One region of the Streptococcus sp. KHUD_012 genome, then DNA from elsewhere that is predicted to be linked to it. Evidence: predicted binding sites of a transcription regulator. Region 1 holds the regulator's gene; the other holds the start of a gene.
What was found. The regulator Rex, encoded in region 1, represses fermentation and respiration genes when NADH is low (regulators of the CRP and FNR family bind a similar motif). The targets are predictions, from matches to a motif close to TTGTGAANTANTTCACAA.
Positions count from the first base shown of each region.

Region 1 (5,931 bases):
CGGATCATGCTAGGGTTCCACTTGGGAAAATTTCATCCCGTCAATTCTCAGATGGTGAAATCCAAGTCAATATTGAGGAAAGTGTTCGTGGATATGATATTTATATCATTCAATCAACCAGTTTCCCTGTCAACAATCACTTGATGGAACTCTTAATTATGGTGGATGCTTGCCAACGGGCCAGCGCAAATACTGTCAATGTGGTCATGCCTTACTTCGGCTATGCCCGCCAAGACCGGACTGCTGCTCCTCGCGAACCAATTACTGCTAAGCTTGTCGCAAATATGTTGGTCAAAGCTGGGGTGGATCGTGTCGTCACACTGGATCTCCATGCAGTGCAAGTCCAAGGTTTCTTCGATATTGCCGTGGATAACCTCTTTACCATTCCACTTTTTGCAGAACACTACATCAACAAAGGTCTAACTGGTCCTGATGTCGTAGTCGTCAGCCCTAAAAACTCTGGTGTCAAACGAGCTCGCAGTTTAGCAGAATATCTTGATGCACCGATTGCGATCATTGATTACGAGCAAGATGATGCGAACCGTGATTATGGCTATATTATCGGGGATGTCAAAGATAAGAAAGCGATCTTGATTGACGATATCCTCAATACTGGTAAGACATTCTCAGAAGCTGCGAAAATCGTCGAACGCGAAGGTGCTACTGAAATTTATGCTGTATCAAGCCATGGTTTATTTGTAAAAGGTGCTGTTGAATTATTAGACCAAGCTCCGATCAAAGAAATCTTAGTAACTGATTCTGTCGCTCCAAACGGACCAACTCCAAAAAATATTAACTATCTGACAGCTAGCGAACTGATCGCTGAAGCTATTGTTCGCATTCAAGAAAGAAAACCTGTTAGTCCTCTATTTGCCTACCACAAGAAATAAGGTCTTAATGTGATATATTTTGATAATGCCGCAACAACTCCCCTTCTACCTGAAGTCATTGATAAAATGTCTGAAACTATGAAGACCACATTTGGAAATCCATCGAGCCTTCATGCTCATGGACGGATGGCTAGTAAACTTCTCCGAGAATCTCGCGAGCAAATTGCTCAGTCTCTCCATACTCTTCCAAATCGTATTTTCTTCACTTCAGGTGGATCAGAAAGTAATAATACCGTTATAAAAGGCTACTGCTTGAAACACCAAGCAGATGGCAAACACATCATTACGACCGCTTTGGAACACCATGCGGTTCTTGAACCCATCGAATATCTTGTAGAACGTTTCGGATTTGAAGTTACGATCGTCCAACCAAGAGATGGACGCATTAAGGCTAGTGATATCAAGGCGGCTCTTAGACCGGATACCATTCTTGTCTCTACCATGTTTGCCAATAACGAGACAGGCGATCTTCTTCCGATTAAAGAAATCGGAGAACTCTTAAAAGATCATCCAGCTGCCTTTCACGTTGATGCTGTCCAAGCAATCGGAAAGGTCCCTGTCTATCCTGAAGAGTTGGGAATTGATTTTCTCAGTGCTTCTGCCCACAAATTCCATGGACCAAAGGGCGTCGGTTTCCTTTATGCAACCTCCCCAGATTTTGATAATCTTTTACATGGTGGGGATCAGGAAAGTAAGATGAGAGCCAGTACGGAAAATCTCATTTCTATTGTCGGGATGGCAACCGCGCTTCAGCAAGCTACACTTCATCAAGAAGAAAATTTCAACCAGGTTCAAAAACTTGGCCAAGAACTAGTTAATGGTTTAACAGACTACGACTACTACGTAAATGCGAATGACGATCATCTCCCATTTGTTTGGAATCTTGGCTTCCCAGGCGTCCAAAATGATGTATTATTGATGCGACTCGATCTTGCTGGAATTTCTGTCTCTACAGGTTCTGCTTGTACCGCTGGTACAGTTCAACCTAGCCATGTCCTAAAGGCACTCTATGGGAAAGATAGCTCACGCCTAAAAGAATCCCTTAGAATTAGTTTTTCAGAACTCAATACCGTAGAGGAAGTTCAAGACTTCCTCGCAACACTAAAAGAAATTTTATCATAGGAGAACAATATGGCTTTTGAAACAAGTGTTTCATTGAAAGACTGCAAATATACCTATAGTCTACACCCAAATGTAAAAAAATATACCTTACGTGACAATACATTTGCTGTTACAAAAGTTGGAAATTACGAATTAAATCGTTTGCTTGAAGCTGTTCCAAATAGCGGTGAAGGCTTCTTGCTTAAAATTATCTTCAACAAAGACCTCACAGGTTTTAAAATCAATATTACAGACAAATCTGGGCTTCGTCTGGTTAATATCTTTAAAAATCCAGAAAATGACATTATCCAACAAAAATTTTATTTCCTAATGGATAGTCTTGTCGAAAGAGAAATTTTTAACAAAACAGAGGTCTAATATGGTAACCCTAACTTATATCGATGCTTATCAAGTAGAACGAACTACTACTTATACTGACCTTGCGGCTTGTATCCTTGCTTTTTCAGGCTGTGTAACCTTGCCTGACTCTTACTCAATTGTTTCCATTGAATATAAGGGACAAAAGCTTCCCTATACAGGTCGAGTCGATGGGCTCTATGCTTATCTGAAAAAGGTAGAACAAGCTGAAAACTAAGCTGATGCTGATGGAACTCTTCCATCGCCATCAGCTTTTTCTTTAGACAAAAATATTTTTGAAAAAGCGTTCTAGATAGTTGATTTTTTCACAATCTTCCTATACAATAAGAGGGAAAGGTTGTGATATTGTGAAACATGATAAAAATACTCCAATTCCACGCGCAACAGCAAAACGCTTATCGCTCTACTACCGCATTTTTAAACGCTTTAACTCTGAAAAAATAGAGCGCGCCAATTCCAAGCAAATTGCTGATGCAATTGGGATTGACTCTGCTACTGTTCGACGAGATTTCTCATATTTTGGTGAATTAGGAAGACGTGGATTTGGTTATGACGTAAAAAAACTGATGAACTTCTTTGCCGATCTCTTAAATGACAATGCCATTACCAATGTCGCTATTGTGGGGATCGGAAATATGGGAAGTGCGCTCCTCAACTATCGCTTCCATGAACGCAATAAGATGAAAATTGTCATGGCTTTTGATGTAGATGATCATGAACTGATTAATACCAAAAGTAAGGATGGGATCCCCATTTATGGGATTTCTACGATCAAAGAGAATCTCAAAAAAGAAGGCATTCAAACAGCAATTTTAACTGTCCCAAGTATTAAAGCGCAGGAAGTTGCTAGTCTTTTAGTAGATGCCGGTGTCAAAGGAATTCTAAGCTTTTCTCCGGTCCATCTGACAGTTCCTAAAGACGTTGTTGTCCAATATGTCGATCTCACTAGTGAATTGCAAACACTCCTTTATTTCATGCGTAAAAATGAAGAATAAAGACTTATACATTAACAAGAAAAGAGGCTGGGACAAAAGTCCTAGCCTCTCAATTATTTTTGGATTGTCGAGCAAGACACAGTGATTGAGTGGGCTCTACTACGCTGATTTTAACAGCTTTTACAGCCCTAGTCAACTGTGCGGAGGTGGGACGACGAAATCGAATTCTAACGAATTACCGATTTCTGTCCCACTCTCTTTTTTATACCAAATAATCGGTTTCTTCACGGTAACTATAATAGTTTTCCTCAGATACAATCAAGTGATCTAGTAGTGTTAAGCCCATCACTTCACAGGCCTCTATGACTCGATGCGTTACTTCATCATCATTTTTACTTGGAAATACGGCACCAGATGGATGATTGTGCGCCAAGATGATAGAGGTTGCCATGTGCTTCAGTGCATAATGCAGGATTTCACGTGGCTCCGCAATACTTCGATTCACGGTTCCAATAAAAATGGTCTGCTGATGAATAATTTCATTCTGTGTATTCAAATAGAGGGCAACCAGGTGCTCCTGCTTTTTATGGCCAATTTCCTGTTGAATTTTATGGGCCAATTTCTGACTACTCATGATTTGTTCGGAACTCATTAGTTCATCTTTATGAATCCTTCGTCCAAACTCAATAACAGCCTGAAGTTCGATGGCCTTCACTCGCCCAATGCCAGAGATTTCCTGTAGCTCCTCTAGGGTTAATTGCCCTAACTCCTTTAAACTATTTACCGAGCTCAAAAGACCTTGTGCAATCTCATAAACGCTTTTTTGCTTGTTACCTGTCCGTAAGAGAATGGATAACAATTCCTGATGACTTAGCTTATCCACCCCTTCAGAAACTAAGCGCTCCCTAGGAAGCAAAGATGGTTCAATAAATGATATGTCGTACATAATTTCCTCCTCACTTATTAATTCGTAATAAATTGAGAAAATAACGACCTTTCATTATTTACTGGCGATTTCTTGCTTCAAATCATCTAACACTAAGACTTCATCTTTATTAAAGCGGATCTGATAACCTGTTTGAACTTGTTCAAGCTCCTTTAAAAACTGTTGAATTTCACAGCGGATCAAGTACTCCTGACTCTGAGGAATGGCTTCTAAGGTTTGGTAGACTTGCTCTACTTCGTAGATTCCTTTCGTAATTAATCCATTTCGTGGAAAATCATTTATTAAGAGATTATAGAAATGATGCAAGAGATGATAAATTCGCTCTTTTGTCACTATTCTACCTCCTTATCATACTCTTTCTCCTCTTATTATATACCTATTTTCCCTCAATATTATGATAAATTCCTTACATTATATTACCAATCGCTTACAATTTTACAAGAATCCTTTAGTTATTTCATGCCATACTATAAAGAAAAAAGCCCCGGCATCTCTGCCTCGGGCTTTATTTCTTAAAGTTGCATTTGATTATAAGACTTGCTGAATGAATCCAGGATGTCCTTTGGAGCCTTGTCATAGTCAACAGAGGTTTCCAAGTTTCCTTTTACAATCGTACGGTAAGTCGCTGCAGCATCCTCACAGGTCACCAAGGTGATTTCATTAATACCTTCACGATCTTGAATGACATCTACACGGTCTGGAGTCACTGTCTCAACAGACGAGATGACATAAGTATAGATTTTTTCTTTGTCCGTGATGTAGATCTTCATACCAGCCTTGGCTTTCTCTAATGGTGAGAACAGCATGGCATTTGCTCCAGTAAGGCCAAATACGTGGTGACTAGCAAGAGAATAATTGCCTTGTCCCATGACTTGGTTTTCCTTCATAGTCCCTGCTCCATAGTAAAGGGCTACGTTTTCGAGTCCTTTAAAAATTGGAAGGTTCATGTTCAATTCAGGAATCGAAATCCCCCCAATTACAGGAAGTTTTTGAGCCTGCCATTGGGCATTGATCACGGCTTCCGTCGAGAGTGACTGGACATGTTTGAAATCAAAGCTCGTCTTCACTTCTTTGTTTTTATCAATAGTCTTTTTATCGACCTTGCTAACCTGGTATTGATTGGTATGCCAAACCATGATCATATTGCGGATCGGAGCATTGAAAATTAAGAGAAGCGAGAGAATAATCAAAAGTGTTGCAACGATGTTGATAAGAGTATTACGTAAACTCTTTTTCTTTTTTCTTTTGCGTGACATGCTGTCCCCTTATCTATTCGTTTTCTTCCACTACTTCTTCATCTTTTTCATCAGGTTGTACAGTTGTAAAGGTCACAATTTTCGCATCCTGATCCAGTCTCATGACTTTCACACCCTGAGTCGAACGACCCGTTTGAGAAATGTTAGCCACACCTGTCCGGATCATAACTCCGGTATCGGTAATGATCATCAGATCTTCATCCCCTTTAACGGTTAAAAGACCAGCTAACGGACCATTTTTCTCTGTAATATTGGCTGTTTTGATTCCTTTACCACCACGGCCCTTGGTTGGGTATTCGCCAGCCATTGTCCGCTTACCATACCCTTTTTCAGTAATGACCAATACTTCGTCCTGATCGGTGATAACACTTGCTCCAACAACCTTGTCTCCATCACGGAGATTCACACCACGTACACCAGTGGCA
Region 1 is NZ_CP159355.1:1,334,250-1,340,180, forward strand. It holds gene ABVF55_RS06350 (ribose-phosphate diphosphokinase) at 1-890, shown strand, start outside; gene ABVF55_RS06355 (cysteine desulfurase family protein) at 900-2,012, shown strand; gene ABVF55_RS06360 (DUF1831 domain-containing protein) at 2,022-2,369, shown strand; gene ABVF55_RS06365 (DUF4649 family protein) at 2,371-2,586, shown strand; gene ABVF55_RS06370 (redox-sensing transcriptional repressor Rex) at 2,717-3,364, shown strand; gene radC (RadC family protein) at 3,567-4,250, opposite strand; gene ABVF55_RS06380 (hypothetical protein) at 4,305-4,583, opposite strand; gene ABVF55_RS06385 (class A sortase) at 4,763-5,506, opposite strand; gene gyrA (DNA gyrase subunit A) at 5,520-5,931, opposite strand, start outside.

Region 2 (5,931 bases), 930 kb from region 1:
CTGCGCTACCGCCAGCACCAATTCCTCCCGCAATTGAATGGTCTGGGTTCCAGACGCGCTCGCTAGTTGCTGATGGAGGCTAGAAATGCTTGGCTTTTCCTGCCCATACATGGAGACCACTGAAGCAGATGATGGCTGATTTTCTGAAGTGGAAGTTTCCCGATCTCGTTGGGGCATTTCAATAATTTTCTGTGCCTGATCTTGTCTTCCTTGCACGTCACCTTCTAACTCCATTTGAGATGGCCTCCTTTCTTGGATTTATTTTTTCGTTTCCTATAACTGAAAAAGGATCATAACCCTTCAGCTACAGGCAGATTCACACACTATAGGGTAACATAAAATAGCTCGGAATGCTATAAAAATAACACAATTTCTGAAAAAAGTCTAATTTTTTATGAAAAAACGAGTTTTGGACCCAAATAGCAAAAATCCCCCGCTCTTTCGAGTGGGGGTAGCTGATAAACATCAGTTGTTCCTTGGCGTCTTATTTACGACGTCCTGGACGTTCCTTGTAACCATAGTAAGCATCTTCGATGATTTCTTGCATATGGTCTACCATTGGAAGACGTGGGTTAGCTGGTGAACATTGATCTTCGTAAGCAAGGAAGGCCAATTCACGAGAATGTTTCTTCCATTCTTTTTCATCGATACCTTGTGCTTTGAAGTTCATTTCGATACCACAGCGTTCACCGAGTTCGTATACAGCTTTTGCGTAAGCTTCAACGGCTTCTTCTGGAGTAGAGCATGGAAGTCCTAGCATACGAGCGATATCTTGGTATTTTTCATCTGCACGGTAGTAGTTGTACTTAGGCCATGTAGCTGTCTTAGCTGGGCGTGTACCGTTGTAGCGGATAACGTATGGAAGCAAGATGGCATTGGTCCGTCCGTGGATGGTGTGGAATTGCGCACCGATCTTGTGGGCCATTGAGTGAGAAATACCGAGGAAGGCATTGGCGAAGGCCATACCTGCGATGGTTGACGCATTGTGCATCTTTTCGCGTGAATGGAAGTCCGCATTCTTGACTGAGCTTTCCAAGTTTTCAAAGACAAGTTTAATAGCTTGAAGAGCAAGACCATCTGTGAAGTCGCTAGCCATTTGTGATACGTAAGCTTCTGTCGCGTGCGTCAAGACGTCCATACCAGTGTCTGCTGCAACAGATCCTGGAACTGTCAATACCAAGGCAGGGTCTACGATGGCAACTGTTGGAGTCAATGAGTAGTCTGCGATTGGGTATTTACGGTTGTTTGCTTTATCAGAGATAACGGCAAATGGAGTTACTTCAGATCCTGTACCAGATGTTGTTGGGATCGCAATAAATTTAGTCTTCTTACCAAGCAATGGGAACTTGAAGGCACGTTTACGGATATCCATGAATTTTTGTACCAAGTCACGGAAGTCCACTTCTGGTTGTTCGTAGAAGAGCCACATAACTTTGGCCGCATCCATTGGTGATCCACCACCGAGAGCAATGATCGTATCTGGTTTGAAGGCACGCATGATCTCTGTACCACGTTCAACAGTTGTGATATCTGGATCTGGTTCAACGTCTGCAAAGATTTGGTAAACTACCTTATTGCGACGAAGGTCAAGCTGTTCGATGATACGATCAAGGAAACCAAGCTCTACCATAGCGTGGTCTGTAACGATCATGACACGTTCAACGTCACGACATTTTTGTAGGTATTCAATTGAATCACGTTCAAAGTATGTTTTTGAAGGAAGTTTCATCCATTGCATGTTATTTCTCCGGCGTCCGACTTTTTTGATATTCAAGAGGTTGATGGCACTAACGTTGTCCCCAACAGAGTTGCGTCCGTAAGAACCACATCCAAGTGTTAATGATGGCAAGAAGGCATTGTAAACATCCCCGATACCACCGAAAGTCGAAGGAGAGTTGCAGATCACACGAATAGCTTTAACTGCTTTACCAAATTCTTTGGTCAATTCTTCATCAGCAGTATGGATGGCTGCTGAGTGACCAAGACCGTTGAATTCAACCATTTGGCGAGCTTTGTTAATTCCGTCTTCACGGCTTTCAGATTTCAAAACAGCGATGACTGGTGACAATTTTTCACGAGTCAACGGTTCTTTTTCACCAACTTCTTTACATTCTGCCGCAAGGATATTGGTTCCTTCTGGTACAGTGAAGCCAGCTTGTTCAGCGATCCATGCTGCTGGTTTCCCAACGATGTCCGCATTCAATTTCGCACCCGCGCAGTTCTTGCTGTTGGCTTTTACGCCGAAGCAGAACTCTTCAAGAAGGGCTTTTTCTTTTTTGTTAACAAAGTAAGTGTGGTAAGATTTGAATTCTTCAACAAACTCATCGTAGATTTCTTTATCGATGATAACCGCTTGTTCAGACGCACAGACCATACCGTTGTCAAATGATTTAGACATGACGATATCGTGTGCTGCTTGGCGGATGTTGGCTGATTTTTCAACGTAAGCAGGCACGTTTCCGGCACCAACCCCAAGAGCTGGTTTTCCACAAGAATAAGCAGCTTTCACCATGGCGTTACCACCGGTCGCAAGGATCGTAGCAACTCCTTCATGGTTCATAAGGGCACTGGTTGCTTCCATAGAAGGTTGGGTAATCCATTGCACACAGTTCTCAGGTGCTCCAGCTGCAATTGCCGCATCGCGTACGATTCGTGCCGCATGAGCAGATGATTCTTGAGCAGATGGGTGGAAGGCAAAGACGATAGGGTTCCGTGTCTTCAAGGAAATCAAAGCTTTAAAGATTGCTGTTGAAGTTGGGTTGGTTGTAGGTGTGATTCCGCAGACAACTCCGACTGGCTCAGCAATCAGGGTCAAACCAGTGACGTCATCTTCTGAAATGACACCAACTGTTTTCGTGTGACGCATGTTATTTACTACGTGTTCACAAGCGAACAAGTTCTTCGTCGCCTTGTCTTCAAAGACTCCACGACCAGTTTCTTCATAGGCATGAAGAGCGAGCTCACCGTGAGCGTCAAGAGCCGCCACAGATGCTTTCGCCACAATGTAGTCTACTTGCTCCTGATCCAATTTGCGCATTTCTTCAAGCGCCACCAGCGCTTTTTGCACCAACTCGTCTACGTGTTTTTCAGCAGCGAGTTTCTTTTCTTCAGGTGAGAGAGTTTTTTTATCAGCCATTTGATGCTTTCCTCCAATGTTTGAAACCCTTATCCTTTTCTAGAACTTTTCCATGTTTTCTGAAATTTTCAAGAATAGTGTAAGAAATTTCGATTTGTTAATTATTTCACAATATAATTGTACTCTATTTTGAGATTTTTGTAAACACTTCCAAGCAACTTTCACAAAGATTTTTTGAAGTTTGTGAAATTTTTATCATTCTTATTGCTGTGAAAGCAATTGTCTAGCAAAATTGTGAAAAAATAATTAAAAAAATTTTTTCTTCACAAAGAGATGTTTTCAATTGATTTTTGTAAGCGTTTTCTTAATCTTACTAAAATAAGCAGCTTTTTACAAGTAAAAAGTTGCTTTTTGTTTTATTTTGTTAGGATTTGTTTTGTTTCAGTTTCAGAGAAGCATTGTTACTTCTTGACCGGACCTTTTTCGGCCTTATCAAGGGCTTCTTTGACTGTTTGAGCATAGAGTTCCCCACCATTGGTTTCCATATTGAAGTGAACAGAGTCTGTTCCCACCCAAATGTTTGGATTTTCAATTGCTACTTGGTACCAGTCCGCAATCGTGATAAAGTCGTATTTCTTAGCTAGTTCCAACTCATAAAGACGCGTTTGAACCGATTCACTGGACTGATCGTTGGCATAGCGACCATCATATGGTGTCACAAGGATCAGGCGACGGCCTTTTGGAAGTTTCTCAACATACTGATCCAGCAATTCTTTGTAGTTACTTACAGTATTGGTTCCTAGGGCAATGACCACATTTTTTAGGAGAACTTTATTGGAGATGTCAGTCTCAAAGACCTTCATTCCATTTTCCAACTGACGGCTCACCACTGCATCAATCTGGATGCCAGGGATGGCTTTAGTCAGGTAGTCCTGCGCTCGCAAGTTAACCGAATCACCGATCATGGTCACACCATTTGAGACGTTATAGTCTGTTGCAGTCGCATTGTCCACCTGCATCCGTGTGACCTGCATTTTGCTGTCTGCTTGATTGAGCCCACTCACTACCAAACTCTCATCAAAAGCTCCGACTGTTGGTGCAAAGGCAGAGATCCCGATCATCAAGAGAGCTAATGGAATCATGAGGTAAAAGATTGGCTTGGTCAAAAAGCTGAGATCCATCTTCATACCAAAGACACGAGGCTCCTTGCCTGCAATGGTTGGCTCCAAAATATAGAAGGACAGAGCCGTTAGAATCAAGGAAACGATCATCGTCACAAGGGCTGCCATCATATTTCCCAAATGTTGAGAGAAGATGATAAAGAAAGGCCAGTGGAAAAGGTAAACACCATAACTGGTATCTGCCAAGAAATTGAGGATGGCTGGTTCCTTTTTATCCGGCGTCTTCTCATGGAGAATGCGGGTCGACAGAATCATGGCACAAGCTGCGATTGTCGCTGCTAAAAAGCCAAATAGATAGGTCCACAAGCTATCAAATGGCAAGAAAAGACTGAGCACAAACAAGAAGGCAAAGCTTCCACCCAAGACCGATAAGGTCTTTTTCATGCTCCAAGACTGCACCAGCTTTGTAAAGTTCGGGCTGACATTGGCAATCCCTGTCACCGTTGCTAGACACGATCCCGCAAAGAAGGGGAAGATGTGAGTGAAGCTAGAAAAATAGATGGTGGAGAAATTAGCTGTCAGAAAGGCGCGGATGAACATGGACAAGAAGGTGAAGAGAAAGAGTCCGCTGGACGCCAGGAAGAGCATACCTCGGTATTTCCCAACCGTCTTAGCTCGCTTAGCCAAGAACCATGCCAAAAGTGCCCAGAGCACATAGTAATGCACTTCTAGGGCCAAACTCCAGGTATGAAGGAAGAGATGCGGAATGAAGTTGCTTTCGTAACTACCACCCGTTGCCATCTCAAAGAAATTGGTCACAAAACCGAAGACCGCCGCAATCTGAGTCCCAATACCAGCCACGTAGTCCCGTTGGACCATAAAGGTAAAGGGCATCACGACCAAGACCATAAAGACAAGGGGTGGTACGATCCGGTAAAAGCGCCGTTTCAAGAATGCCAGGTAGTCGATTCCTTGCTTGCGCGCAAATTCATCGATCAAGAGCGCTGTAATCAAAAATCCTGAGAAGGTGAAGAAAATATCTACCCCAATGAAGCCTCCAGGAAAGGCCTTTTGGAAGAAATGGTAAAGCAATACCAATAAGAGTCCTGTAACACGGACTAGTGAAAACCATTTAATGCGCATTTTGATAAATCCCCTGCTTGAATGTTCCTTTGTATACGACGTTGGCTTCTGTGGTTAAGGTACCTTTGCCCTCCGGCTGGCCATTAACAAACTGCCCTTCATAGGTCCAGCCATCCTTGGACTTAAACTTACCATAGCCGCTAAAAGAGCCGTTGACGAGGTTACCTGTGTAGGTATCCCCATTTTTAAAGGTGACGGTTCCCTTGCCATTCATCTTGCCACGGACCAAACTTCCGTCGTAACGGATCGCCCCCTTATCCAAGGTCAAGACACCCTGACCCGGAATGGCTGAAAAGAAAACCAGCAAAGCAGATAGAATAATCACGACTAATGCTGCTATTTCTAAATTTTTTCGCGTCAGATAGACCTTATAGGTCTCATAAAATTCTTTCATATTCTGTATTCTCTCACATATCAAACTCTTAAGAAGTTGCTAACTGATCTAACCAAGCCTTACAGCCGCTCAGGACTCTGGAATAGGTCTCCTCAAAATCACCGGTATACCACGGATCTGGCACACTTTCAGCAGCAAAAAGATGAATCTTGTGCTCTGTCCCTGCAGGAGCCATTTGCTTCAGATCTGCTACATTG
Region 2 is NZ_CP159355.1:152,874-158,804, forward strand. It holds gene ABVF55_RS00925 (hypothetical protein) at 1-234, opposite strand, end outside; gene adhE (bifunctional acetaldehyde-CoA/alcohol dehydrogenase) at 485-3,136, opposite strand; gene ABVF55_RS00935 (acyltransferase family protein) at 3,538-5,340, opposite strand; gene ABVF55_RS00940 (hypothetical protein) at 5,330-5,734, opposite strand; gene ABVF55_RS00945 (low molecular weight protein-tyrosine-phosphatase) at 5,763-5,931, opposite strand, start outside.
Region 2: adhE (bifunctional acetaldehyde-CoA/alcohol dehydrogenase) is a predicted target of Rex. The motif match lies at 3,231-3,248, and genes of this name have one in related genera.